DNA from 2 places in the Paenibacillus sp. JDR-2 genome. Region 1 is predicted to be linked to the other one. Evidence: predicted binding sites of a transcription regulator. Region 1 holds the regulator's gene; the other holds the start of a gene.
What was found. Region 1 encodes NrdR, which represses ribonucleotide reductase genes. Its sites were predicted from a motif close to AACACNATATATNGTGTT; they were not measured.
Positions count from the first base shown of each region.

Region 2: the regulator NrdR is predicted to act here: its motif matches at 9,691-9,708, upstream of PJDR2_RS20110 (adenosylcobalamin-dependent ribonucleoside-diphosphate reductase).

Region 1 covers NC_012914.1:1,816,545-1,831,289, reverse strand. Annotated here, with positions in the region: gene PJDR2_RS07950 (hypothetical protein) at 387-1,115, opposite strand; gene PJDR2_RS07945 (hypothetical protein) at 1,205-1,399, shown strand; gene PJDR2_RS07940 (hypothetical protein) at 1,393-1,782, opposite strand; gene PJDR2_RS07935 (SGNH/GDSL hydrolase family protein) at 2,607-4,334, opposite strand; gene PJDR2_RS07930 (VOC family protein) at 4,429-4,812, opposite strand; gene nrdR (transcriptional regulator NrdR) at 4,892-5,359, opposite strand; gene PJDR2_RS07920 (alpha/beta-type small acid-soluble spore protein) at 5,477-5,686, shown strand; gene PJDR2_RS07915 (lytic transglycosylase domain-containing protein) at 5,769-6,335, opposite strand; gene coaE (dephospho-CoA kinase) at 6,332-6,928, opposite strand; gene ytaF (sporulation membrane protein YtaF) at 6,973-7,677, opposite strand; gene mutM (DNA-formamidopyrimidine glycosylase) at 7,791-8,654, opposite strand; gene polA (DNA polymerase I) at 8,752-11,424, opposite strand; gene PJDR2_RS07890 (S-layer homology domain-containing protein) at 11,555-13,450, opposite strand; gene phoU (phosphate signaling complex protein PhoU) at 13,609-14,280, opposite strand; gene pstB (phosphate ABC transporter ATP-binding protein PstB) at 14,303-14,745, opposite strand, start outside.
Region 2 covers NC_012914.1:4,529,695-4,544,439, reverse strand. Annotated here, with positions in the region: gene PJDR2_RS20180 (AAA family ATPase) at 1-159, shown strand, start outside; gene PJDR2_RS20175 (membrane protein) at 124-1,161, opposite strand; gene PJDR2_RS20170 (hypothetical protein) at 1,251-1,955, opposite strand; gene PJDR2_RS20165 (xanthine phosphoribosyltransferase) at 2,166-2,735, shown strand; gene PJDR2_RS20160 (hypothetical protein) at 2,776-3,090, shown strand; gene PJDR2_RS20155 (hypothetical protein) at 3,111-3,323, shown strand; tRNA gene PJDR2_RS20150 (tRNA-Leu) at 3,443-3,529, opposite strand; tRNA gene PJDR2_RS20145 (tRNA-Leu) at 3,650-3,736, opposite strand; gene PJDR2_RS20140 (divergent polysaccharide deacetylase family protein) at 3,862-4,689, shown strand; gene PJDR2_RS20135 (N-acetylmuramoyl-L-alanine amidase family protein) at 4,654-5,364, opposite strand; gene PJDR2_RS20130 (YqzE family protein) at 5,512-5,700, shown strand; gene PJDR2_RS32005 (hypothetical protein) at 5,697-6,587, opposite strand; gene PJDR2_RS20120 (YqhG family protein) at 6,740-7,672, opposite strand; gene PJDR2_RS20115 (DEAD/DEAH box helicase) at 7,669-9,438, opposite strand; gene PJDR2_RS20110 (adenosylcobalamin-dependent ribonucleoside-diphosphate reductase) at 9,770-12,364, shown strand; gene PJDR2_RS20105 (LysR family transcriptional regulator) at 12,530-13,396, shown strand; gene PJDR2_RS20100 (LacI family DNA-binding transcriptional regulator) at 13,499-14,494, shown strand; gene rbsK (ribokinase) at 14,482-14,745, shown strand, end outside.

The DNA of each region.
Region 1 (14,745 bases):
GCAGAGCGCGCGTAGAACGCGCCATTACTTAAAAGCATACGAACTTTGTAACTTTGGAGATAAGAAGACAAGACCATTATACTGATGTTCAAATTTAGTCGTCAAATTCAAAATCAGCCGTTTTCGACCATAAACACCGAACATATGTGCCTATTCTTTACCTATCTTTATCAATAGAGTTTTTTCGAGCTTTTTCGACAGCATCTAAAAGGCGGTTAACCGTGCACACGTGTTTCTCCAAATAACCCTTGTGAAATTTCCTCATACACACGTTGCAGCGTTCTGTCTTAACCCGTGTCTTAGAGCTCTTCAAAGGATTAGCGAGCTCATTCAAACGCCTATCAACTCCTTAGATAAAATAATAAAAGCCGCTCGTGTGAGCAGCTTTATTCGTAATACCCTTTTTTTAATTCAGCCTGCAGATCAGCTCTTACTTTTGTTAATAACCGATCAATTTCTTCTTTCTTGGCACTCATTGCTTTACGTAGCTCGACCCCATCAGGGCCTTTCATTTCATCTTCAAATTCAATATCAACTAAATAATGGAGCATGTAAATACTTAATTGATGCAGTTCCTCTGCAATATTTTCGGAGAAATACAGCCATTGAAGTAATGTTTGATTTCTTGCCTCAGTCACAGACATACGTGCCTGAACGATTTCAACCCTTTTAATAAATTTTCTCAACTCAACGTATTGATGCTCCCTGTCTTCAGTCTCCCAAGAAGCAATAATAGGATCTAAATAAACATTATCGAGTTCATAAATTTCCTTTAGAGTGTGCCGCAACTCGATGCTGCTCATGTTTTTATAATCCGGTACTCTACGACCACCTCTCAATTCATTCAATCTTCCCTGGGCATTTAGGAACAACTCATACACATTAGGATATATCGCATGTTTTTTTGAATTATACAAACTGAAATCATGCATTTTCCGTTGCAAATCGAATTTGTTATACTCTTGTAAACTTTGCAATTCAGACTTATGGTTCTCTAACTTTTTGTTGAATATATGATCAACGTTAACCTTTGTGAGATATTTAACCCCCGCCCAAACTGTAATAATTAAGACGGCAACTGAAATTGTTAATTGTCCATATGTAAATGTAAACAAATTTTTTCCCCTCTCTGTCGAAAAAGAAATTCGCCATTTGAAAGGAAATTCCTTCTATTCTCCCGAAATGTAACCAAGGAGGCGATTACGTGCAACTCGAACTCATAACCGATGAAGACTTTAAATTCGCAATCGAAAGCGGCCAGACCGTTTCTTATCTTTCAACTGACTTCATTGGCAGCGGCCCGATCAGTCGCTACACCAGCGATTCTGTCCAGATCGACGGCAACCTGTTCCTTCGCTCCGAATTTAAGTTCTTCATAGAAAAAGCCATCCTTCATTGAGTGGATGGCTTAAACATTCCTGCTATATAATTTCCCAGCCGCATGCTCATCTCTGACTTAACGAGCATCTTCATGATGCCGAACTCTTCGCGATAACCCCGCAGCCTGAACTCAAAATGAATGGCAGCCGGATCGTAACGGTCCAACTTGTTCACCTTGCAGCCGATCCGTTTCAGTTCCTTCCGGATTTCATACAGGTCCGCGTGAATCCTTTTCCACAACGCATCAGCAGCTTTAATATATAACGGCTTTAGCGTATGGTCCGTGAATTCCATGTCCTTCTTGTTCTTCTCCACCAAATCGAGAAGCAGCGGCATGAGACAATAATCTCGAATTAACTCAATCTCTTCCTTGCTCGGAATATTTGGTTTTTGTCCGTCCAATTCAATCACCTCATGGCGATTATATAGCGAACAAACGTTCGAATCAAGTATTGACATATCCAGAGCCCGCACGATACGTAGTGAACTCAAGCCATGTCCCGGTTCAGGCTTTTTACGGGGAGAAAACAGCACCGGAAACGCGAAACTCCCATAGTAAAAATCGTGGGCATGGATTTGCACCATACATAGCACCATTTGACCGTCGGATTAACCGGCGGCGGCACCTTACTGGTAAGCGTCTACCTATTCCGCCACCACGATATCTCCGCAAGCTTGTGTCATTAGGCGAAGGCCATCGCCCCTTTTCTGTTAGTCGGTTGCCAACCGAGAGTGCGGAGTAAGCTAATACATCATCAGACGTTCTACAAGGCGATCTCAGACGTTGCAGGCTACCATACACAGATATACCACCACTACTCAGAACATATGTTCTGTGACCGCCTGAGAGCGTCAGATGACGAGATGCAAGGATCACCTCCGGCACAATGTCTGCCTTCAAGATGATTACTAAGGACAATCGCGATTAATCCCCGCTATGCTACCCTTGCGGTCATGCCGGAATGGGTACTGTGTTGTGTCGGGCAATGCGTTTTGTCCTCTCAACTATAAAGGGCATTTGTACGGCATAAAAACGCAAAAAAAGCCTCCGAAGAGGCTTTAACATTAACGGCTATGTTCACGATGCAATTGTTTCTCGAGCACCCTATTTGATGGTAGTGTTTTCGACTCATCCGCTCTCCCAGCTGAGCTATGGCCCCGGACAAGCAAAATAATAGCACAGACATTTCCACACTGTCAATCATTTTGCTCCTTTATTTTTACAGTCACTTCACATAGCCGAACCCTAGTATCGTAAACCTCTTGTCTTCCTGTCCGGAAGCCATTCTTATCTCGACGTTGTGCTCTCTTGTCTGCTGTTCGTTATACAAAATAACCGCATTGCAATGCGTCCAATTGTTCACATGCGGATCTGCGGTACTCACCAGTTGACCGTCCACCCAGACCTCGGCACTGCCGAAATCCTGACTGCCCGAGTCCTTGAACACTAGTAAAAGGCGCTTGCTGTTGATGGTCATTCTGAAGCCGCTCTCTCCCGACTCAGTCGAATGCATCCAGTTATGAGGGAACTGCGGCGTTCCGAAGGGATTGCTGTCCATCTCAACGAACTGCAGGTCGATGTCGCTCTGATCGAAACCGCCCGTTTCTATCCAAGCAACACCTTCATAGCTGCTCCGATCCAGCAAGCGCACGTCCACGAAATCATTCCCGATAACCGGAAGCATATCAGTCACTATGTCTTCTGCATTCGCCACTGAACGATCCGTCTCTTCGAATAAATAGGCCAAACAATCTGACATGACGGTATGGCCAACATTCGTCGGATGATAGATATCGTAGAAGAATTGCCTTTTTGATAGGATATTGCCTTCGACCTTAGCCAACTTGAACTGGTCGACTACCGCATCCTTTACGCTTACCATTGGAAGATCATAATGCCAACCGACAGGGGAAAGACGGTCCTGCAGGTTCCAGTCGTTCACAAATACGCTGAACAATAAAATAACGGCCGGCGCGTTGTCAGCATTGAGGGCTTTGAGCACCAGACTTTCATAACAGTTCCCTTTTGTCTCGTCCCCTTCATCATTTACGGCAAACTCAATGATAACGATATCCGGATCGATATCTCCATTCCGCAAAACATCCCGATCGTAACGTATCATTCCAAGTTCGGAAGGCGTGCCGCCAACCCCGGCTTTAATCAGATGGATATGCTCAGCGCCGGCACCAGCCTGCCCATACATCCTTTTAAACCGCTCATAAGCTTTGAACGCATAACACTCCGTATGAATCGGTTTCGCCCCGGCTCCTTGTGTAATGGAACCGCCAATATAGGCAATGGTAACATCCTCGCCTCGTCTTGCCTTCTCAATAGCGGCCTTCAACCGTTTGTTATTACCTTTATTCAGTAACGATTTGGCGATCATCCCGCGATAAACATCCGTCCCGAATTCAACAGGAGGTTCAACTTCCTTCTCCGGAACTTCAAATCCATCATTCAAGTACAGCTTTATGCTAACTGTCGCAAGCATACCGGCTTGGTCAAATTCAAATGCAAACTTGCCGGGCACGTCATCATCCGTTGACCATTCGATATCTGCTAGAACAACTACGGTCTCCGATCCGTCATTCTCGCAAGGAATCCGGATCCTGGTGCCAGACTCATATTTGCTTGTTTTCCCCCAATTCTCCAGACTGAAGAAAACCTCTGATCTGCAGTTGCTTTCATGTACGTTCACCGTTATCCCCATGCTATGTACCAGCTTGCGGAACCCTTTGCAGCTAGATAGAAGCGCCAATATTTCTTCGTCCTCAACGCCTCCGGAGAATTTTGCTTTCTCGCTCAGCCTTCCTTCCAGGTAGATCTCTTGCGTGAAATTCCCGTCCTGACGGGCACTTGCTTCTATTATGGTATCAAAAAGAATAAAAAATCCGCTTCGCTTCCCGGCCGGATCTTTAGGTGCTGCCGGACCTGTAAAGTTGCTATTCTGCAAATCTATCGCCTCCTGCTCCGAGTATCTCTCTATTCATTATAGAGAACGACCAAGCGAGCCCGCGCGGTAGAAATTAAAGATGTTATAGCAGAAATTATGTATAATTGGATACTTCCACGAGATTAAAATCCGGATCGCGAAAGTACACCGATACTATTGTTCCAACTGCCCCTGTACGGGCGACCGGCCCTTCTTCGACCGGCACATTGCAAGCTGCCAAATGTCGGATGACCTCATCCATCGATGTCTTCGTAACGAGACAGAAATCCGCAGAGCCCGGACGCGGGTTCCTTGCCTTTGGTTCAAATTCTTTACCCGCTTCATGCAGGTTGAACTTCTGCTGGCCGAATAGCAGCGCTTTCCGGTTATCGCCAAAGACGATGACCTCCATATTCAGCACCTTTTCGTAAAAAGCAGCTGTCTTCTCAATATCAGCCACAGTCAACACAAGATGATCCAATGCTTCAATCTTTACCATTTCCCCACTCCTGACTTGTATAGATGATTAGATGCAAAAATAGTCCTTCCCACAAAGGGAGGACTATTCACGTGCAGAATTAATTGTTCATTGGATGTTTGGATAACAAGCTGTTCAGTTCCTTCATGAACATGTCGATGTCCTTGAACTGTCTGTACACGGATGCAAAGCGCACATAAGCCACTTCGTCAACCGGGTACAGCTGGCTCATCACGATCTCGCCGATCTCGCGGCTTTCGACTTCCGCGAGCGCTGTTGTCCGGAGCTCCTTCTCCACTTCGGAGACGATGACCTCGAGTCGTTCAACCGAGACGGGACGCTTCTCGCATGCACGGATCAGACCGCGCAAAATCTTGTCGCGGCTGAACTCTTCCCGGCTGCCGTCTTTCTTAATAACAATAAGCGGTGTTTCCTCAATCATCTCGAAGGTCGTAAAACGGCGGCTGCATTTTTCGCATTCACGCCGTCTGCGGATGGACTTGTTCTCGTTAGCTGGCCTAGAATCAAGCACTTTCGTACCGGCAAAATCGCAGTAAGGGCATTTCATTTTTTTCACTCCTTCCGAATCCTGTTTTTATCTTTTAGGAAATTTCCAATCGTTACCTGAATGAAGTTGCGAATTCCGCACATAATACATTTACCAACCGCAAGGAGGTGAACATCAATGAGCAATAACAGCAACCAAGTACTTGTACCGCAAGCTACTGCAGCACTGGACCAAATGAAATATGAGGTCGCTCAAGAGCTGGGCATTGCGTTGTCGCAAGACGGTTACTACGGCAACCTGCTTACTAAAGACGCAGGCTACATCGGGGGTAACATTACTCGCCGCCTAGTGCAAATTGCCGAACAATCCCTTGCTGGCCGCCAATAATGATTTCATCAGTCATGTATAACAGATGCTTTGGCTGTTCCGTCCTGAAGCGACGGACAGCCAAGGCTTCTTCTTGTCCAAGTTAAATAACAGGATAAAGATCTTTGTACTTATTATAATAATAAATAACGCGTTGTACATAGTGACGTGTTTCCCCATACGGAATTTGATCCGTTGTGTCCAGCTTGCCATCCCATTTGCCCGTATCCAGCCACTTTTTCACATTGCCGGGACCGGCATTGTAAGCCGCAATTACGGCTACCGTATTCTGCTTGAACTGTTTATGCAAGGACTGCAAATACCATGCCCCTACTTCAATACTGACATCCGGGCGGTTCTGCAGCATATCTCTTGTGACATTGTTGAAATCTGCCTGCTTCACGATCCAGTCAGCCGTATCGGGCATGATCTGCATGAGGCCAAGCGCCCCTTTTTTGGAGACTTGTCCGGTCGAATAATTCGTTTCCGTCCGGATAATTGCCGCAATCAGATGCGGGTCAACACCATAATTTGACGCGCTTGCGCGTATGTCTTCCTTATATTGAATCGGATACATCATCCGGGCAAGCCAATTGGAATTAAGAAATAAGACGCCAATGAAGCCAATGAGCAGAATTAGCAGCACTCTTTTTCGAACTAACCACTTCATGGCAAACCCTTGCTCTTCCAAAAATCGTCTACCTGCCGCCTAGTCTCGTCAAGTGAGCCGCTATTATCAATAACCCATTCCGCATGGCTTCTCTTCTGCTCAATGTCCATTTGAAGTCCAATGCGTCTCTGTGCTTCATCTTCTGCTAGTCCGTTCCGTTCCATTAGCCTTTTTAACTGTAGCGTCCGGGGAACATACACGACCATTACCCCATCGTACAGCTTTTCTTGACCCGTCTCATACAAAAGAGGAATATCCGCAACGACCAATTGCCGGGGGTTCAGCTCTTCATACTGTCTGATCCGCTGCTGCATACGGTTGCGTATTGCCGGATGCAGGATATTCTCAAGCTGCGCCAGCAACTCTCGGTTGTTGAACACGATGCCGCCAAGCGCCTTCCTGTCCAATGTTCCATCCGTATGTATAACAGCTTGTCCAAACGCGGAGGCGACCGCCTCTAAAGCCGGTTCGCCGGGCATAACAACTTCTCTCGCAACCTGATCAGCATCGACCAGCATCGCACCGCGTTCTACCAGCATGGCAGCCACGGTGCTTTTGCCGGTAGCGATTCCGCCGGTTAAACCGATCTTCATTAGCTTTCACCCCGTTCGAGTAAATCCTGCGTGTTGCTCGTAATTTATAACAGCTTTAATATGCCGATTATGATTAATAAAATGCCCGGAAGCACCGATATCGCCCGCATGCCCTTCCAGTTTGAGAACCGGAAGCCAAACCGCATCCCGCCAAGCAGGAATAAAGCACTGGCTGCAGCAATCATAATAGGTGTTAATAAAGGAGATAATCCGATCATAGCCGCTCCGATTCCGGCGCCAAATGCGTCAAACGACAAGGCTACGCCAAGCATTAACGCTTCGGTTGCGGAGATCGTACCCGACTTATCCACGTCGGCGGCTTGCGGAGTCCGCAATATTTGTATAACCAATCCCAAGCGCTTCAATTCAACGATCACGACAAGAACCGGATGCGTGCGGTCAATCTGCTCCTGATCGGACCCCGCCGAATGATCCGCATCACCTTCAGCCTGGCCCTCGGCAGCTCCCGCTTCCCGGCCGCTCCGCCGAAGCTGCAGCAGCGCCCATGTGCCAATGCCCACAAGTACAACGGCTCCAATCAGCTTAGCCACAAAAGGCGACAAATACCCCGTAATCCATGAACCCACTATCATCGATAGGAAAATGACCAAACCTGAGCAACAAGCGATAATGACAACCGACAAGAGCGGTATTCTTATTCGCCGCAATCCGTATGTCACGCCTACTCCGAAGCCGTCCACGCTGACGGCAAAAGCAAGCACCAGCAAAGAAGCAAAATGCGCGAACAACCCGCAGCCCTCCCCGCATACCGGATGTCTCTAGCTGCGCCGACGCGCTTATCTAGACATCCGCCTATTGTTCGTAACAACAATAGCATATGCGGGGAAATCGTTACGGTGCATTAAACCTGCGGGACAGCCTTTTTGCGTGCCTTTGGCAAAGGCTGGCAGCTCGCGCAGGTATGCGTTCCTCTTCCGCCTACAACCGATTTCTCGATTAATCTGCCGCAGCTTGCGCAAGGCTCGTCTTTCCTCCCGTACACCAGCAGCTGGTGCTGGAACATCCCCATTTCGCCTTGTCCGTTTACGTAGGATTTAATGGAAGAGCCTCCTGCCGCTACAGCCTTCGCAAGCGTCGATACAATGGCCTCATGCAGACGGATCCATTCCGCTTTCTTCAAGGAATCCGCTGTCCGCTCCGGATGAATGCCCGCTAAGAATAAAGCCTCATCCACATAAATATTGCCAAGCCCCACGACATATTCCTGATTTAACAGAAGCGGCTTGATTAAACCTGTTTTTTTCCCAAGCAATCCTTTCAAGGCATCCGCTGTAAAAGCCTCATTCTCCAGCGGCTCGAGGCCAAGCTTGCTTAGCGGCTTCATCTCGAATTCCGTCCCCGGCTCGAACAGATGCATGGTGCCGAATTGACGTACATCCTTATATCTCAGATCCGTTCCGTCATCGAAGTGGAACAGGACATGCGTATGAAGCTCGACAGGCTCGTCGCTTGGAAATACGCCGTAGCGTCCTTCCATCCGAAGATGGGAGACCAGCACAAGACCGTCCATGACTACTCTCAAAAACTTTCCGCGGCGCTCAACCGTTTGGATCGTCCGTCCGGCAAGCGCCATTTCGAACGCCTCCGGTTCAGCCGGGCGTTGTATGATACGCGGCAGCTTCACTTCTACCGAAGCAATTCGCTTGCCTGCGACTAATTCAATTAATGTTCTTCTTACCGTTTCTACCTCTGGCAATTCGGGCATTATTATTCACCTCAAACCCATTATACCTGATTCGGATGGGCTGCGGGACGGGATTAGTTGACAATCCCGTTGCTTAGGCGAAACTTTCGCCATCTCCTTACTTCGCCTCGTACCAGTTAACCCCGTAGTTGACATCCGCCTTCAGAGGAACATCGAGAGTCAGCGCCCCGGCCATGGTGCTTGGCACAAGCTCCTTCATGAGCTCAAGCTCCTCTTCCGGAACTTCGAATACCAATTCGTCATGTACCTGCAGCAGCATACGGCTCTTCAGCCCGCGCTCGCGGAGCGTCTCATTCATGCGCACCATCGCCAGCTTAATAATATCGGCTGCCGTGCCCTGGATTGGCGTATTCATCGCCGTACGCTCTGCGAAGGAGCGCAGATTGAAGTTGGAGGCTTTAATATCCGGCAGGTAACGGCGGCGTTCCAGCAAGGTTGTCACAAATCCATCGCGACGGGCTTGCATAACAATATCGTCCATATACTTGCGTACGCCCTGGAACACCTCGAAATACTGCTCAATAAATTTCGCGGCTTCCTTACGGGTAATATTCAAGTTCTGGGATAAACCAAAGTCGCTGATGCCGTATACGATACCGAAGTTAACCGCCTTCGCCGAGCGGCGCATATTCGAATCCACTTGATCAGCCGATACGCCAAATACGTCCATCGCTGTTTTCGTGTGAATATCCATATCGTGAATAAAAGCTTCCTTGAGCCGCTCATCGCCGGAAATATGAGCGAGAACGCGCAGCTCGATCTGAGAGTAGTCCGCCGCAAGGATGTACCAGCCCGGTTCGGACGGGACAAACGCCTTGCGGATCTGCCGTCCTTCCTCAAGCCGGATCGGGATGTTCTGCAGATTCGGGAACTGGCTGCTGAGACGACCGGTTGCCGCAATCGTCTGGCGGTAATAGGTATGAATTTTACCCGTTTCCGGGCGGACCTCTTTCAGGAGACCTTCAATATACGTTGACTGCAGCTTGGACAAAGTACGGTAATGCAGAATCAACGGAACGATCTCATGATAGGGAGCCAGCTTTTCCAAAACTTCCGCATCTGTCGAATAGCCGGTCTTCGTCTTCTTCTGAACGGGAAGTCCCAGCTTTTCAAACAACACCTCGCCAAGCTGCTTAGGAGAGCCGATATTGAACTCCATTTCAGCCAAGCGGTAAATTTCGCTCACGGCTGCCGACAGCTTGGTCTCCAGCTCGCTGCCAAGACGCTCCAGCTCAGCCTTTTCCACCTTGATCCCTTGGCGTTCCATACCGGCCAATATAACAGACAACGGCTGTTCCAGCTCGAAATACAGCTCGTTCATGCCCCGCTTCTCGAGATCGGCACGCATCAGAGAAGTAAGCTTGCGGACGGCGTCCGCCTTCGCGGACAGATGACGATGCAACGTTTCGTTATCCGGCACTTTGAATTTGGCGCCTTTACCGTACACCGCTTCGTCATGAGGCACCGAAGACTGGCCATAACGGTCGCATAACGCATTTAGCGTCAGGTTCGTATCGGTCGGATCGAGCAGATAAGCGGCTAACTGCACGTCAAAAGCTGCACCGTGCCACTCAATTCCTCTCCATCCAAGCGCCAGCTCTATTTTATGCGTATCAAATCCGTTTTTAGGCTTGTCCGCATCCTCCAGCCATTTCCGCAGCTCCGCCGTGAACGGTTGTTGCAGCGCCGCTACAGGCACTACATACGCCGTATCGCCTACTGCTGCAGCAAGTCCCAACACTTCCGCCTGATGAGGATTCTCGCCGATTGCTTCCACGTATAAGCCATGCTCCGTGCCCTGCAATGCAGACAGCATGTCCTTCAGCGCTTCACCGTCATTATCGGATTCAATAACCACGATGTTAAGCTCTACTGCGGGAGCTGCCGACTCGTTGCTCCCCGCACCTGCTCCGTTGAGATCCAGCCGCTCGATAAGCGACTTGAATTCCAGCTTGCGGAACGCATCCGCAAGCGTTGCCGGCTGGTAGCCTTCGTAACGGATATCCTCCGCGCTATGCTCAAGCGGCACCTCGCGGAAAATCGTGGCCAGCTTTTTGCTCATGATCGCATCGTCTTTATGCGTCTCGACCTTTTCTTTCATTTTGCCTTTGAGGCTTTCCGTATTCGCCAGGACTTCCTCGACCGTGCCGAACTCATGCAGCATCTTCAGCGCCGTCTTCTCGCCTACGCCCGGAATACCCGGAATATTATCCGATGCGTCGCCCATCAATCCCTTCAGGTCGATGATCTGCATCGGCTTCAGCCCGTACTTCTCGTCAATGGCAGCCGGGGAGAAGTGCTCAACCTCGCTGATCCCTTTGCGTGTAATCGCAATCGTAACGTTATCGGAAGCGAGCTGCAGCATATCCTTGTCGCCCGTTACCACCAGCGTCTCAACCTTCTGCTCATCGGCCAGACGCGTCAGCGTTCCGATAATATCGTCGGCTTCGTAACCGGACAACTCGAATTGCGAAATGCCAAATGCCTTCAGCAAATCCTTCATTACCGGGAATTGCTCGGACAACTCCGACGGCGTTTTCGCGCGGCCGCCTTTATATTCTGTATAGCCTTCATGGCGGAACACCACTTTACCCGCGTCAAATGCAACCAGCACATGGGTCGGCTTCTCGTCTTCCAGCAATTTAAGCAGCATAGTCGTAAATCCAAATACCGCGTTTGTATGTAAACCTGCTGAATTCGTAAGCGGCGGCATCGCATAAAAGGCACGGTTTGCGATACTATTGCCATCAATTAATATCCACTTGTCCATTCCGACACCTCACCTCATTGTTCTACCCTCTATCATACCATATTTATGAAGCAATCTCCTTGCCGGCGGCCGGGCAACAATAAAACCGCCAGGGCATCCGCCCCGGCGGTTCACACTTCAACTAATCGGTTTATTTCGTAAACGTCAGGATCGACAACAGTCTGTACAGCATAGCCACGCTTTCGGCGCGGGTAGCTTCACCTGCGGGGTCAAACTCGTTGCCCGGTTTGCCGTTTACAATACCAAAGCCTGCAAGCTGGCTGATCGCTTCAGCTGCCCATGCCGGAATATCGCTTTGGTCAGTAAATGTTTCAGAGCCGGCAGCATCGCCTTTGTACCCTGCGAACGCCAGACCGCGAGACAGAATGACTGCCATTTCCTCGCGCGAAATCGTCTGATCCGGTCTAAACTCGCCATTTTCATAGCCATTGATAAGACCGGCCCCAGTTGCAGCAGCTACAACGGATGCAAACCAATCCTCCGCCTGAACATCGCCAAAATTGCTGTTTCCTGCCGCAGCCGGTGTAGCAAGACCAAACAGGCGAACGACCAGCGCCGTGAATTCGGCACGTGTAATGGAACGGTTCGGATCAAATGTTCCATCGCCTACTCCGTCAACAATCAGGAGGCTCGCGAGCGCATCAATTTCTTTTTTCGCCCAATGGGTCTGCGCGTCGGCAAACGATTTGTCTGTCTGCACGATCAGGAAGGTCCCATCGGTACGGCTCATCACGGAAACTTCGGAACCGCTGAGCGTAAACGGCACTGGCGTGTAGACGGGATTGCCTTTTGCATCGGTATCGACGCGGACAACCGCTACATGTCCGGCAGCCGGCTGGCTGCCAAGCTTAACCGTATGTTTGATGTAATGGCCAAGATCGTTAAGAACCATCTCTTGACCATCCTTTTTCACAGCTTTGAGCTTAAAGCTAGCTGAACCCAGAACATCAAGACCTGTCTTTTCTGCAGAATCGGCTGCCGTCTGGTCTTTTGCTACCTCGAGCTTCAACTGCAAGTCGGTCAACGAAAGACCAAGTAAACCGGCGAGCTTGCTCCAGTCGTATTGACCCGGATTAAAGCTATACGAGCCCGACTGCGATTCAAAGACGATTGTCTCTACTTTGTTCTGAGCGAGGAACTTCGCAAGTTCTGCCGCGCTGATAGCAAAGCTTGTACCCGGTACCTTCACCGTAATCGTGGAAGAGGTCGCATTGTTCAAGGCTTCCTCAAGCGGGCTTGAAGATTCAGACGCGCCACCGCCACCTCCTCCGCCTACAGGTGGAGTTACGACGGTCTCATCCTTTTTCGTAACCGTTAACGTGTAGGTCTCGGTTACAGTTCCATCCGGAGAAGTGACTTTAATAGTGAATACAGTGGTCTTGTCGGGGATACCATAGAAAACTTTTATTGGCTCTTCCGGATCCTGGACACCCCCCGCGATAGTTAATTGGGAATCCTCATCAGTCGGAATAATGCTCATCCAAAGCTGCTTTGTATTGCTTTCCACCTCGACAGAGTAGTTTTTTTCATCAGGATTTAGAACCGGCGACTTATCTACATCGTTCGTATTATCATACACGCCCAATCGCTTCAGTGAAGCATCCTTCTGATTGGTGCGTTTAACAATAATCTGGTATGACGCGCTTTTATCGCCTTGATCAACATGCACATGAACGATATAAGTTTTGCTATCCGGGGTAGCAAGCGTTACACTACCGCCTGTCTGTGATACAGCACCTGAGTAAGTGATTACCGCACCTTCCAATAAAGGCGTTGCTTCAAATGATAACTGAGTTACGGACGTGTCTACTACCAAGTCATAATTCCACTGCCACGAATCAAATTCAGGCGTAAGCAAATATTCATGATTGTCCTGGTCTTTAACGGTTAGATTCGTCAATCCATGTTCTGCATTGCCTGCAGCCTGCGCTGTTGGAATTCCTATACCGGACAATAATCCTACAGCCAACAAAACAATCAGAAGCATGCTTATCCATTTCTTTTGTTTGTCTAAAAAATTTAACATAACCCACTCCCCCAAACTAAATTGTAAAATCTCTCAAAATTTATAATAACTTTAATAAATATAACGATCTGAATCCTCCGTTGGCAAGGATATTTATGGAAGCAACGCAAAAAGCCCGTTACCCGAGTCACTCGGATAACAGGCTTCTTTTTAACCTCTTAAATGCTATGCTGAGTATTCAAATCAGGACGCTTGTTCGTTACGAGGTACACGACGCTTTCGCCTATGTTGGTTGCATGGTCGCCAATCCGCTCGATATTGCGGGCTACGAAGTTCAGAACCGTCGCCTGCGAGATGTTACGCGGGTTCTCCATCATAAGCGACAGCAGCTCGCGAGAGATTTGTGCGCATAGCGCATCCACCTGATCGTCCTCCGTCGCCAGCTTGTAAGCCAGATCCACGTTTTCCTGCACAAAAGATTGAATCGACTCGTACGTCATCGTCTGTACGATTTCCGCCATACGCGGCAGGTCAATCAAAGGCTTGATAAGCGGCTGGCCTTCGAGACGGATAACAAACTTCGCAATGTTTACGCAAAGGTCGCCCATTCTCTCCAGATCCGATGCAATCTTGAACGCGGCCAGAATCCGGCGAAGGTCCTTCGCAACCGGTTGCTGCGTCGCAATCAATTTAGAGCCAAGATCGGTAATCTTGTCCTCTAGATTATTCAAATGCTGATCATTGTTAATAATTGCTCTTGCCTTTTCCGTATCCGTGCCGCTCAGCGCCTTCATCGAATCAACAAGCGCTTCCTCCACGAATGTTCCCATTTCAACCAGCAGATTATGAAGCTGCTCCAAGCCATGGTCAAACTCTTTTCTTGTAGTCATCATTGTACACTTCCCCCTTGTGTTAGCCGAAACGTCCGCTAATGTAATCTTCCGTGCGCTGGTCGCTAGGATTGGAGAACAGCTTCTCCGTTTCCGAGAACTCCACAACCTCGCCGTTCAAGAAAAATACCGTTTGATTCGAAACACGAGCCGCTTGATGCATGTTATGCGTAACCATAACAATCGTATAACGGTCTTTCAGCTCTTGCGCCAATTCTTCAATCTTCAGCGTGGAGATCGGGTCAAGCGCCGAAGTCGCCTCGTCCATGAGCAGAACATCCGGATTAACGGCAATTGCCCGCGCAATACAAAGACGTTGCTGCTGACCGCCGGAGAGGCTAAGGGCGGAGCGCTTCAAATAATCCTTCACTTCATCCCACAGTACAGCCGACTTCAGACTTGTCTCGACAATCTCGTCCAGCTGCTTCTTGTTCGTAATGCCATGGAGACGCGGACCGTAGGCTA
Region 2 (14,745 bases), 2.7 Mb from region 1:
CTTGGCGAATTGTCGTTATCTCGCCAATTGCTTCTGTTTACCTGCCATGAGCATATTCGGACAGCTCTACAGAATGGCATTCCTCATGCTAGGCAAATCGAACTGCCTGGCAGAAGCCGGCCGTTAGTGAGCCATCTTTCGTCGGATGACCAGATATAGCCAGCCTAAGCTGATTAGGCCGAAAATCGGATAAAGCGTCGAGAGCAGCGGGCCAAAGCCGATTTGGCTCGCAAAATAGCAGAAGGCGAGAATACCCAAAGTGATTAACGGACGCGACCATTTCAGCCGTTCCTGGAGCTGGAGGGTCAGACCGTAAATGTCTGCAATAAGCGTCGTAAAGATCTCGGCGAATATAAGGAAAATATAAATATACTGCACGATATGGCCAAGCTGCTTGGCGATGCCTCCCATCGGGATGGCAAACTGCTGGATGCCGGGCATATGAACGGATAACGCAATATGTCCGGCCAGCAGCATAATGCCAATTCCGATTCCGCCAATCCATGAGCCGAGCACAATGGTTTTACGGTCCTGAACCTCCGATCCAAGCGGCACAAGAACGGCTTGCGCCATCGACAGGTTAAAGGCGGTATACAGGAATGGGGAAGCCCATGCCGCCCATACCGAATGGTCGGTCGCAATCGTAATGAACCTATCGGCTTCAGGCGTTTGGAACGTGTCCAGCATAATTAGCGCGGTGAAGAGCAGCATAATCGGCACCACAATCGCATTAACCGTCAGAATCGCTTTCATGCCTTTGCGAAGCAGGAAGTAACAAGCGGCAATGGTGACGAGCAATCCCGTTTGATAGGAAACATTCCAATTCTCGTAAAAGATAGTGCCCGCGCCTGCAAGCATCACAGCCGTTACGCCCAGCAGAACAACCAGCATAAAATGGCTGATCCATTTCCCATACTTATCGCCAAACAACGCAATGTTCAGATCCTCGTAGGACTTCGCCCCGATTTCGCTGGCAATCAGCATCATTTTTCCGCCCAGCCATATAAAGAGCGCCGTCGCGACAGCGATCGTCAGTGTACCCCAATAGCCGAAGCGGGTGAAAAACTGCAAGATCTCTTGTCCAGTCGCAAAACCGGCGCCTACGATTGTGCCAATATAAGTGGATGCGATTTGCAGAACCTTCCCCGTACGCTTTACCATGGCATGTCCTCCCGAAAATAACCTTCTATATAAGAAGGTATGTCCAAATAGGGACGGGCATGACAGCAACTTCCAGATTGGAGGGCTTGCTAGGCGGCCGCTAACAGTTTAATGGATACGATCTTGTTATGATCCGGATCCAGATCAAATTTGAGCAGCGAGTCTTTTCCTTGGTAAGTAATAATGTAGCTGTTCTGGGAAGTTGGTTTTCCAAGCGCTTTAAGCAGAGTTTCCGTTTTGTCCTCGACACGAACGCCGCTAAGTCCGGTTGCAACCGACTTATCGTATACCTCTATGTATTGGATTGCTTTATCCTCGTTGATCCCCACGGCAAAACCTTTGTATTCGCGAACCTCTATTGTCTCCGAATCGTCTTTCAGGCTGTAGACATCAGTTGCTTTGCCATAGCGCTCGGATACTTTCATATCGGAATCGCCTATCTTAAGTCCAAGCATAACCGGATGGGAGGCGTCCCATTGCTGCTGTTTGCTTGCTGTGCCAGTGCCGGACGGGGAAGTGCTTTTGCCGGAAGATTCCGCGCTTGTATCGCCGCCGGATGTATTTGCGCCGCTTGCTTCAGGCTCTTTGCCGTATTTCCCGCTATCCTGCCCTTGAGAGTAGGTCTTCTGCGGACTGTCCCCCGTTGGATAAGTGTCCGATGAATGCTCGGCTAACTGCACGCTTGATGGAGATTCCGAGTTCATTGTGCTCGAACAGCCTGTTGTCGCTATGAGGGAAAGGGCCATTGCGGCCGTCCATTTTGCTGCATGGTATGTTCTTTTCGTCTTGTTCATGCGATTGCGCTCCTTTTGGGTCGCTTTTTGTCCTGAAATCTTATCTTTCTTAACGTCCATATCTGGAAGAAGTTGCTTTGCATTATATATCTCTTCTATATAAAATGATTCCTCTCCTGCTTCGATAAAAAATTTGAAAGAGCCGGGTTGCGTTGTTTGCCTATCCTATGGTAAGTTATCGAAAAGAGATTTTGGTGGAGGGAAATGACGATGGATATTTTAAAAGAACGAATTTTAGAGCAAGCATCGGTACTTTCGAGCGATGTGCTGCGGCTGGATTCCATACTTAACCACCAGGTCGATCCTGCTCTTACGATGGAAATGGGACATGAATTCGCAAAACGGTTTGCTGACGAGAAAATAACGAAAGTCGTTACGATTGAATCCTCTGGTATTCCCGTTGCTTATGCTACGGCGTACGTACTAGGTGTACCACTTGTATTTGCACGTCGCAAGAAAACTTTAATCGCGGATCCGGATGCTTATTCGGAGCGTGTTCCGTCCTTTACAAAAGGGATGGTGACCGATATTATGGTGTCGAAGCAGTTTTTGTCGGCTGAGGATAAAGTGCTCTTTATCGACGATATTATTGCAAACGGCGATGCAGCCCGAGGGCTGATCAAGATCATTGAAAGATCCGGCGCAGAGCTGGTAGGCATGGGGATTGTACTCGAGAAATCCTTCCAGGCCGGTTCAAGAACCCTTCGCGAGCAAGGTGTACGGGTAGAGTCGCTAGTAAATGTTACTTCTTTGAAAAACGGGCAAATTCAGTTCGACTAAGTTATAATGAGGGTGAAGGAACCGAGGGGAGGCAGCGGCAATGATAACATCTGAATTTTTGACTGCGAAACTGGGTGACGCGAAAATTCACTTCGAACGCGCACTAGATTGCAAGCATACGGAATTTGATGATTTGTATCCTTATATGATTGAGCATCCGCAATTTTTCTGGTACAAGCGTTATGTTGCATGGTCGGAGCTTCTTACTATTGTGAAGCTTTGCGAAGAGCTCGGTGAGGAATGGAAAGGTCAATTTACGGAACGTCAGGCAGAATATATCGCAAAGCGCGTCATGTCTTCGAGAGTGCTCGATGAATGGTATGAAACCAATGATTCCAAGGAGCATGTCGGTTAGTCCGTACGGAGGTATAAGCGGTGATTAGTGAAGAGCAGTTGGATCAGTTTCGCCAAAGCGGCGAGAAGATCCGTGTCGTTCGGGACGAGATGGAAGTGAACGACGTGGTAGGAATCGTTGTCGCTTGGGATGATGCTACGGTTGTCATCCGCCGTCACAACAGGCGGGTCGTCAGGCTGAGCCGCAATTACCGCTTTGAGCTTGCCTCAAGCGAACGCGGTTCTGCTGAGTAGCAAGTTAAGCAGGAAACTCTGTCACACAGGGTTTCCTGCTTTTTTTGCGTAGCGATGTACACAAAAAAGGTTTTGGTTGTCTATCGCTAGACTGACCAAAACCTCTAACTGTTTATGTATGGTGCGGTCGAGAGGACTCGAACCTCCACGGCTGTTACACCACTAGAACCTGAATCTAGCGCGTCTGCCAATTCCGCCACGACCGCAAATGTTGTTGCCAACGAAAAATATCATAACATTATCTGATGAGAAGAGTCAAGCAATTTGTTAAGAATAAGTTAAACAAAGAAAAAGGCTCCAGCTCATGCGCTGGAACCCTTTATGTATGGTGCGGTCGAGAGGACTCGAACCTCCACGGCTGTTACACCACTAGAACCTGAATCTAGCGCGTCTGCCAATTCCGCCACGACCGCATGCCTTATTACGTCCCTTATGGTAGCATGTACGGGTTTCATTCGTCAACACATCTAATAAAGTTGCAAAATTCAGCATATTTTTCCTCGGTTGGACAAACAATGAAGAGGATAAAAGGGAAAGGGTGTATGACGTGAACAAACCTAAAAGGGCAGCTGTCATTTGGATCATTGCACTCGTGTTATTTATGCCCGCCGGTGCGGGACGAGTGATGGCCGCAGAGGAAGAACAAGCGAAGTCCGCAAGACAGTTTGCGATTGTAATTGATGATTTCGGCAACGGTATGAACGGCACGGAAGAGATGCTGCAGCTGCCAGCTAAATTTACGGTAGCGATTATGCCGTTTATGCCAACTACCAAAAAGGATGCCGAAGAAGCGCATCGCCTTGGACATGATGTCATTGTGCATATGCCGATGGAGCCTAATAAAGGGCAAAAAAATTGGCTGGGTCCAGGAGCAATTACGGCTGACCTCAGCGATGAAGAGATTAAGAAACGGGTAGAAGATGCCATTGATGACGTTCCGTATGCGGTAGGCATGAACAATCACATGGGTTCCAAAATTACGGCTGACGAACGGATTATGCGCATCGTCCTTTCGGTCTGCAAGGAGCGGGGATTATTTTTCCTCGACAGCCGTACGACATTCAAAACGGTTGTGCCCAAAGTAACGGAGGAGCTTGGCGTGCCGGCACTCGCAAACAACGTATTCCTTGATGATGTATATACGGAGCAGCATGTGTCGAAACAAATGACGATTGCGAAAAAGCATTTGGAATCCCATGATACCTGCATTGTTATTGGCCATGTTGGACCTCCGGGCAAAAAAACGGCAGCCGTCCTCAAAGCATCCATTCCAGCGATGCAATCAGACGGCCAGGTTCAATTCGTCAAGCTGTCTGAGCTGGTTCCTTCATTATCGGGTGATCCATTTATACTGCCGAATCCCTGAGGCGATTGCCGAGGCAACGCGAAGCTGCTCGCGAGGGTCGGTGAGCATCGACCGGTCGCCTTCATGGCTAATAAAGCCCATTTCAACAATAACCGCAGGCTGATCAACCTTCCGCAGTAAATAGAAAGGCTTGCCCTCCCTCGGGTAAAACGAGGTTTGCTGTTGTCTGTTCAGCGTATCCTGTATGCAAAAAGCAAGAAGCGCGCTTTCGCCGGTAGACTGATGCAGAACAAGCGGACCATGCTTGGATCTGTCCTTGGTCCAGTTTACGTGAAGGCTGACCAGCATGGTTGTCTCGATCTCGTCGGTTAACTGGCGGCGTTGCGATAAATCGCGTTTATGGCGCGATTTGCTTACATGCCACCGGTTCTCTTCGCTAAGCGCATAATCACCGGTGCGATTCAATACGGCGGGAATGCCTTGACTATTAAGAAGAAGGTACAGCTTCTGGGCGATGGCCAGATTTATATCTTTTTCCAAGGTATTGCCGGCTGTTGCGCCACCGTCAATTCCGCCGTGGCCGGCATCAATTAACACGATAGCCGAAGGCATCGTCCAACCGTCCTCGGGAGCATGTGCGATTTGCTGTTTGTTTTCCGGAACGGCAGCCGACAGCTCGGGCGCAAGACTAAGCAAGCCGATAAACACAAAAATGGCAATCCGCATGACAAACAATTTGAATTCCTCCTTCAATATGCCAAGACTTGCGTGTAAAGCAGCTATCGATAGCGTGGCTTATTGAAGGAAAACTCATGCATGTTTACGATCTGGACATTCCGGGCAAACTTTTAGTAACAAATAAACCGACGAGGTGATCGTGCAGTGGCAAATGGACATGATCTGATCAAATACGTGACCGTGGAATTTGTGAACTACATCGAGACGCCGAGGGATGAACGTAAAGCAGCCAAAGCGACAGCCAAGGCTGCAAGGGAGCATTGGCTGTCGCGCTGGTTCGGATGGGGCGGAGCAAGCGTATTGCTATGGTGGAAAGGCCGTACGGAACGTTAGCGATAGAAGTGACCGAGCTCGGCAAGAAGCTTGAGGGGAATGTACCTTGTGCTGCTGCCGAGCTCATCTGTTTCCAGAGCGGCATAAACATTGCCATCCCCCCAGCTGTGATAGCCGGTTACCGACCACACATAAAGCATCTCTTTATTAAAGCGCTCTACCGTAAAACGCAGAGGCGTTTTGGAGCTTAACGCTTTGAGCACGATACCGGTATCCTCAGCGGACGCTGTTATAGGTTTTTCAGTCAGCCACGGCATTTCGCTATACGGATCAAAAGAACGGCTTTTCACGGCTCTCTTGATCACGGTGTTGCCCTGCAGGGCGTAACGTGCGGCAAGTCCTTCTTCGGCCTTGGCTGTTTTCTCTAACGCTGCTTTTTGCAGCGGCAGCCATTCACCGCTCATACCGTCCAAATACGTATTTTCCGCTGAACCGTTTACGTCCCAGACGGCTAGTAACGGATGAATATATAAAGCTTGGTTCGTATTAGGCAAAGAGGAGAGAAGCTCCAGCTGCGCAAGGGATTGATGCAGCGTTGTCTGGTCAAACAAGTATTCCCCCGTTCCGTATTCCCCAAGCGCAAACCCGCCATTTTCCTTGGCCTGAATAACCAAGTATCCGGCCGGTTGACCTTTATCCTTCACAATCGCTATCCAGCTATGCGTACCCGGGCCAAGAGGCGACACGGTAAATTCGGCATGATTCCACGCTTTGAACTCAGGTAATTTCGCAAGCTCGTCCATCCAGCCTCGTACGGTGGAGTGAAGCTCCGTTTCCTGCTGAGCCGTTACGGACGGCATTGATTCCGCCTGAAGGGTTTGAGCCGTGACAAGGAATGTTGACACCACCAATGCGGCTATAACCGTTTGTCGAATCCACTTTTTCACCCTGGCACATCCTTTCTTTCTTTTGCATCTGTTTCTGACATGGTCTCATTATATTGGACAAGCCCGCAGAAGGCTGTTGGAACCTGTCGCGGGCGTACCTCAATCGGTTGTTCTATTTTTGGCGTATTGCTGCGAATGCCGTCTGATTGTCTCTATTCAATGCCTTCCAGGTGGAAAATACCGCAGTTAATGGCGGAAGCCGTCACCCGCGGCTCATACTGCCATTTGATCTCGGTCTGGCGCTGGTTGAATTGCTCCTCGATGGCTTCCTTAGCTTCCTCCTCGGCGTGCTTGATCATCGGATCATAATAATGCCGGATCCTATCGAGCTCTTCCTCCAGCCTTGCCGCGGCATCGGCAGCCCAGGTATAGTCGTAATTTCTTAGCTTGCGTTCAAGCGAAGTCTCGATAACGCCTAATGCCTTGGCGTAGGACAGGCCGTTGCGTGTCAAATGGATATTCGAGGGCAGCCGCGGCGTCAGCTTTAAATTTTTAAGGCGGTCATAGAAGTTCTCGACCACGAGTCCCGTTGCGAGAGAGACGCCATAGCTGTGAATTTCCTCGCGCTTCCTGTCGCAAGCGAATTCGACACGCATATTTACCCCAAGCCATACGGTGTAGGGTGTCGATTGGAACGGAGTGCTGGAGCGTCGTTCCGGCTCCTGGAAAAGATTCACGTAGCTGCCGGAGTTTTTGGCTGCGCCAAACAGCTGCTCCAGCTTGCGGGAGCCGAAATAGAGATCTTCCCTTGGCGTGCGGATACCGCTGGCCATATTGTTGTTCACGAATCCGAAGGAACGGTTTAACGCCGCATCCACGGCCGTCGTTGCTGGGCCAGGTGTTGGCGGCGGAGCAGCAAGGTCCTCCTCGTATTTCTCCTTGTCTGTTACGAACAGATAAGACATCGTCTCCGGTTCGGAGCCCGTGCGGTCGACAAAGCTCCAGTAGAAGGGACGGTTCGTCAGTTCACGGTCGGCAGCAGGCGAGAGCTTAACCGTGAAGTGTGCAGGAGACTTCTCCAATATCGAGCATTGCGTGGCTTCAAGAAACCGCTGTACATATTTGTGGACTTGCTTCGAATTCACGGTCTCACCTCGACTTTCTGGCCCAGAGAGGTCATCTGGGCAAGGATGGTTGGTCCTTGAGGCGTCTCCGGCGTTTCCGTCTCATCACGAAGCTTGGATATGGAGGAGCCCAAATGATTAAGCCTTTCCTCCAGATGAACGGCGTTTCCTTCGGATTCGAGCAGCATTCTTGCCAGCTGCTGTTCGATGGAGCCGGCATCCGTTTCGAATCGTTCGAGAATATGGTCGAGTTCCCCGATTACAAGCTCAAACAGATTGATTTTCTCATGCAGCAGGTTCACGATATGCTCTTCGATGGTACCGAGCGTGCACAGATTATAGATTTTGACGTCTTCCTTTTGTCCAAGCCGGTGAACGCGGCCGATCCGCTGCTCGACGCGCATGGGATTCCAGGGAAGGTCGAAGTTAATCATGTTATGGCAGAACTGCAGGTTGATCCCTTCGCCGCCGGCTTCGGTAGCGATAAGCACTTGGGCGCGGCCGCGGAACAGATCCATCATCCAGTCTTTTTTACCGCGGTTCATGCCGCCCCGGTAAGGTACGGCCAAAATGTTGTGCGAGCGGAAGAACTGCAGCAGATATTCCTGCGACGCCCGGTACTCGGTGAAAATAATGACTTTATCGTTAATCTGCTGAATGAGCTCCATTACTTTTTCCGCTTTGGTATTGGCTTTGATCTGCTTGATAAATTCGACCAGCTCCCAGATTTTCGGACGGATCGGGGAATCCTCAGCCGTTTTCTTGAACAGATTAACAAGCGTAATAAATACGGCGTCCCGGCTGCTGCATACTTCGCGTTGCAGCGTAACAAGCGGAAGCATACTCATCATATCGACGCCGTCTTCCTTGTAACGGTCCCGAACGAATGCCGTCACCGCGTCATAGAGAGCCTTCTCTTCGGAAGACAGCTCCAGCGGGATATTTTTTACGACGCGCTTGGTGAACGATATGCCGCCATCTCCGCGCCTGTTGCGGATCATGACGGTGGACAACGCATCCTGCAGCTGATCTTCATTTTTCGGCAGACGCTTGTCGACAACGAAGTTGGCTGCGAACTCGCTTTGACCGCCTAGCTGGCCGGGCTTAAGCAGGGTAATAAGGTTATATAACTCATCCAGATCGTTCTGAATCGGGGTAGCCGTCAGAAGAAGGCAATATTTTTTGCGGAGCTGGAGCGCAAATTGGTAGTTTGTCGTCTTTTTGTTCTTGAGCTTATGCGCTTCGTCGATAATGATCATGTCGTAATCCTGGCCCAGAATAATCTCGCGGTGCGGATCACGCTTGGCCGTATCTATAGAAGCAACCACAACGTCGTATTGCCAGGTATGCTCTTTCTTTTGCGCGACGGCCGAGATGCCAAACTTCGAATTCAGCTCTCTCACCCACTGCAAGACGAGGGAAGCGGGAACAAGAATAAGAGCTTTTCGGACGAGACCGCGCACCATGTATTCTTTGATGACCAGACCGGCTTCAATCGTTTTGCCAAGTCCAACTTCATCGGCGAGAATTGCGCGGCCGCCCATCTCGTGAACAACCTTGCGTGCCGTATCCACCTGATGAGGCATCGGCTCGAAGGATGGAAGCGTTCGCAAACATTGCAGCTGCTCGAAGCTGTCGACCCGCTTGGCCTGTTCGGCTTCCATCGTCAGCTGATAGAGCGTCCAATCGTCCCATGGACCATTCTTGGCGACCCGGTTCTGAAGCTCGTCGAACCAGGTGCGGTCACATTGCAGGTCAACAAGCGGATGAAGCTTGCGCCGGACCATATTAGCTTCCGTAGAGGCGGGATTCACATTCGCCTGATCATTCATAGTAAAGGTCACGATAGGCAGCTCCTTTTGCGAATAGAGATAGTTGTCACTAGTATGGCCTTTTTCATCAAATCTTAGTAAATAAGCAGTAAAATTAGCGATAAGACAAGCAATAGAAAGAGAATAGCCAATGTAAGCGGAGAAAAGCGGCGAAATAGGTAAAAACAGCTGTGGATACCGATATGTAGTATAGTATAATAAGTAGTACACACAATATATGGTGCCCGACACATGCGATAAGAGGTGTGTATGCGATATAAGGGACATGGGAGGAAGGACCAATCGGATGGCAATGACGCAGAAATTGGAAGGCCTTAGCGAAAAAATATTTTTGGACCGTTATGCTTGGAAAAACGCGGACACAAAGAATACGGCAGTAGGGGATGTCGTACTGGTCCTGACGAAGGATGATCCGAAATTTCCGGCCAAAGAGGTCGGGGAAGTCACCGGACGCAGCGGCGATGAAGTAACCGTTAAGCTTAGAAGCGGGGACACCGTAACATCCAGCGTGGAGAAACTCACGCTTACTATAGAGAAGACTCCGGAAGAGATGTGGAACCGTCTAGCCGGTGCGATGGCTGGCGTCGAGCAAGGCGAAGAGAAGCGGCGTACCTGGACGGAAAGGTTCCGTTACATTCTGGATGACTGGAAGCTTGTTCCGGGCGGCCGTATTGCTGCCGGTGCCGGCGCAAGCGACGAATTGACATTGTTCAACTGCTACGTTATTCCTTCGCCAAAGGACAGCCGCGGCGGCATTATGACAACACTGTCGGAGATGACGGAAATCATGGCGCGCGGCGGCGGCGTGGGGATCAACCTGTCTTCGCTGCGTCCTAGACGGGCTGTTGTTGCCGGTGTTAACGGATCCTCGAGCGGTGCCGTATCCTGGGGAGGCCTGTTTAGCTATACAACCGGCCTGATTGAGCAGGGCGGCAGCCGCAGAGGCGCGCTCATGCTCATGATTAACGACTGGCATCCGGATGTGCTTGATTTCATTACGGTTAAGCAAACAATGGGGCAAGTGACGAATGCGAACCTCTCGGTATGCGTAAGCAATGCGTTTATGAAAGCCGTGAAGGAAGACCTGGATTGGGAGCTCGTATTCCCGGATACCAAGGAAACGGATTACGACGAGCTGTGGGACGGAGATCTGGAGGCATGGAAGAAGCTCGGCAAGAAGGTTGTCCATTATAAAACGGTTCGCGCACGCGATGTATGGCATACGATTATTGAATCGGCGTGGAAGTCCGCTGAGCCAGGCGTCGTCTTTATGGAGTATTACAACCAGATGTCGAACAGCTGGTATTTCAATCCGATTATTTGCACGAATCCTTGCGGCGAGCAAGGGCTGCCAGGCTGGGGCGTCTGCAACCTGTCTGCGATTAATCTGTCCAAATTTTACGATGAGAGCAAGCATGACGTGAATTGGGAGGAGCTGGGGAAGGTAACCCAGTGGTCCGTTCGCTTCCTCGATAACGTTATTGATACAACCCCTTACCATTTCGAAGAAAATGAGAAGAATCAGAAGAAGGAGCGCCGCGTTGGCCTTGGCACGATGGGGCTTGCCGAGCTGATGATCAAGCTGGGCGTCCGTTACGGCAGTCCGGAATCTCTTCTATTCCTCGATAAAATATATGGTTTTATGGCACGGGAGGCTTATCTCGCTTCGGCGGAGATCGCTTCGGAGAAAGGCTCGTTCGAAGCGTTTGACGCGGAGAAGTTTCTGCAAAGCGGGTTTATGAAAAACATGGTGTCGGAATTCCCTGAGGTAGGCGAAGCGGTTCTGGCCAAAGGCATGCGCAACGTGACCGTTATTACGCAGGCTCCAACAGGCAGCACCGGTACGATGGTAGGGACCTCGACAGGCATCGAGCCGTATTTTGCGTTCGAGTATTTCCGTCAGAGCCGTCTCGGCTTCGATAAACAGCTGGTGCCAATCGCGCAGGCTTGGAAGGACGCTCACCCGGGCGAAGAGCTGCCGGATTACTTCGTAACGGCGATGAATTTGTCGGCGAAGGATCATATCCGAGTGCAAGCGGCGATTCAGCGCTGGGTTGACAGCTCGATCTCGAAGACGGCGAATTGTCCAAGCGACTTTACGGTTGAAGAAACAAAAGAGCTGTACGAGATGGCGTTTGATCTAGGCTGTAAAGGCGTTACGATCTATCGCGACGGCAGCCGCGACGTTCAGGTATTGTCGACGAAGAAAGACGATGAAAAACCGGATGCGGCTGGCGAAGCCGCTGCGGCAGCGGAAGCGGTGAAAGAGGAAGATAAACTCGAGAATCTGAATACGACTCTTAATGCAAAAGAATCGCCGCAGGTAGAGCAGGAATTCGACAAGCAGTACAAACGCCGTCCGCAAATTCTTCGCGGGGCAACCTATAAAGTAAACACGCCATTTGGTATGGCCTATATCACGATTAACGATCTGAACGGTATTCCGGGCGAGATCTTCCTGAACGTAGGCAAAGCCGGTTCCGACGTATTCGCGATGGCGGAAGCGCTAGGCCGCGTCTGCTCCTTGTTCCTCCGTTACGGGGATCACGGCAACAAAGTGAAACTGCTGATCAAGCATCTTAAAGGCATTGGCGGCACCGGAGCCATCGGCTTTGGAGCAAACCGCGTAGAATCAATCGCGGACGCGGTTGCGAAGGCGCTGGAGATTCATATCGAGAGCACCAACGAGCAGGCGGCTGCTTACGAGCCTGTAAAAGCAGCTTCAGCCGTAGCCTTTGCTGCAGCACCTGCTGCGGAGGATTCGCATAAGCACGGCGAGGTGACCTCGCGAGACCTATGCCCATCCTGCGGATCGGCTTCGCTGATCAATATCGAAGGCTGCAAGCAATGCAGCAACTGCGGCTATAGCAAGTGCAATTAATTCATAAAGAAGTAAAGACCAGGAAGCGCGGATATTTTTTCTCGCGCCCTGGTCTTTTTTTATCCTTCTCCAGGGAATACATCAAGTTTTCCAAGGGAAGTTTAAAACGGACTGTCAGGGGCAGTGTTTTCGATGCGAAAAATGAGAAAATGAGGTGGAATGCATATGAGAATAGAGTGGCTGGTGGCCTTTCGTCAGATCGCAGAGATGAAGAGCTTAACGAAAGCCAGCGAATTCCTGCATATCAGCCAGCCCGCGTTAAGCAAGCAAATTCGCAATTTGGAAGTGGAGCTGGGAGCTCAATTATTGCTTCGGTCGACTACAGGCGTCACTTTAACACAGGCTGGACAAATTTTGCTTGAAGGAAGCAAAAATATTTTAAACGATATGAATGCCATTCGACGGGAGATTGCGCTAATTCAGGACGAGGGGAAATCCGACCTCACAATAGGTTCTTGGCCAAGTATAGCGACGATCTTTCTTCCAGGTCAAATTGCGCGGAGTCAGCAGGCTAAAGGACAGTTAGACATAAAATTCAGAGTATTTTATTGTTTCTACGATTTATTGACCAGTCTGGAAAACGGCATCATCGATGCCGCTTTATTTGATGATAGGGAGGTGAACCACTCCTTTTTCTCCACTCCGGTTTTTTCGGAAAAGTTCTTTATGTTTGTAAATGTCGACCATCCTGTTTACGGAAGTAAAGACGAAGTATTCTTTGATGAAATCAAGCATGAGAATTTTGTTATGTTGACTGAAGGCTGTGACGTTAGGATGTTGATTGATCAGGAGTTTTCCGGAAGAAACGAGAAAATGAATATAGCTTTGGAATTTGAGCTCGGACAAAGCATATTGGGCTATATTCACGCTAATTTGGGGATTTCTATTTTGCCGGAAATCTTTATTATTCAAATGAAGAATACGACAAAAGCGATTCCTATTGCCGATTTCGGAACGGTACGCCGGATCTCGGCCATAACGCGGGAAAAATCCGTTAACAGACAATTGGGGTTTATTTTTGACTCCGTATAAAAGCGTTTGGTTAATATTGCAAAAAGATGCCTGCTTGTCAAAAGGATTTCGATATGCTATTTTAAATGTGTAAACGGTTCCACATTGAGGAGAGAAGACGATATGGCAACCATTAGAGACGTAGCGAAGCATGCAGGCGTTTCGGTCGCGACCGTGTCGCGGATGATTAACGATACGGGTTATGTGCACGAAGATACGCGCAAGAAAATTGAAACCGCTATCAAGGAGCTTCATTATACGCCAAATGAAGTCGCAAGATCTTTATATAAACGAAAGTCGCGGTTGACCGGCTTGCTGCTGCCGGACATAGCGAATCCATTCTTTCCCGAGCTTGCGCGCGGGGTGGAGGATGAGATGCAGCGCAATGAGTTCCGGATCATCTTCGGCAACAGCGACGAGAATAAAGCGAAGGAGAAGGAATATATCCAAACCTTCGTACAGAATAACGTGGTTGGCATCATCGCTTCCACGAACTTTCCCGACAGCGACATGTACCGGAAGCTGAACATTCCCGTCGTGTTTCTGGACCGGACAGCGGATAACCGTCCTTCCGTCTATTCGGATGGACGGGAAGGCGGAAGAATGGCAGCGCGGGAAATTGCCGATCGCGGCAGCCGGCGGGTAACCGTTATGCGGGGACCAAGGCATATCCGGCCTGCTCAGGACCGTTACGAAGGGGCGGTTGAAGCTTTGGGGGAACGGGGCATCGTATTTAACGTCATTCAAACCTCGTCGTTCTCCTTTACGGATGCGGGGACATGGGCAAGGGAATTGTTCGAGCGGTATCCGGAGACTGACGGCGTTATCGCGAGCAACGACATTGTAGCGGCCGCCGTCTTGCATGAAGCACTTAGGCTAGGAAAGAAAGTCCCGGAGGACGTGCAGATTATCGGCTTTGACGATATTCCGCTCAGCCGTTTGCTGACTCCGTCGCTTACGACAATTCGCCAGCCGGCTTACGATATGGGAAAAGCGGCGGCCAGCCTGCTCATTCGGCTGATCGAAAATGAAGTAGTGGATGAACCAACCATTCAGATGCCCGTAACGTTTGCGGAACGGGATACAACCAGAAAGGCGGAAATGCAATGGCAAAAATAATAGTAGTCGGAAGTTCATCGGTCGACCTCGTCGTAACGGCGGCGAGGCGTCCCGGGGCAGGAGAAACGGTTCTCGGGGAAGGTTTTGCCACCGTTCCGGGAGGCAAGGGGGCTAATCAGGCGATTGCCGCTGCGCGTCTAGGCGCAGAAGTAACGATGATTGGACGCGTAGGAGACGATGTTTACGGTCAAGAAATTTTAAACAATTTTAGAATGAATAATGTTTTTAACGGATATGTGGAACCGGTTACA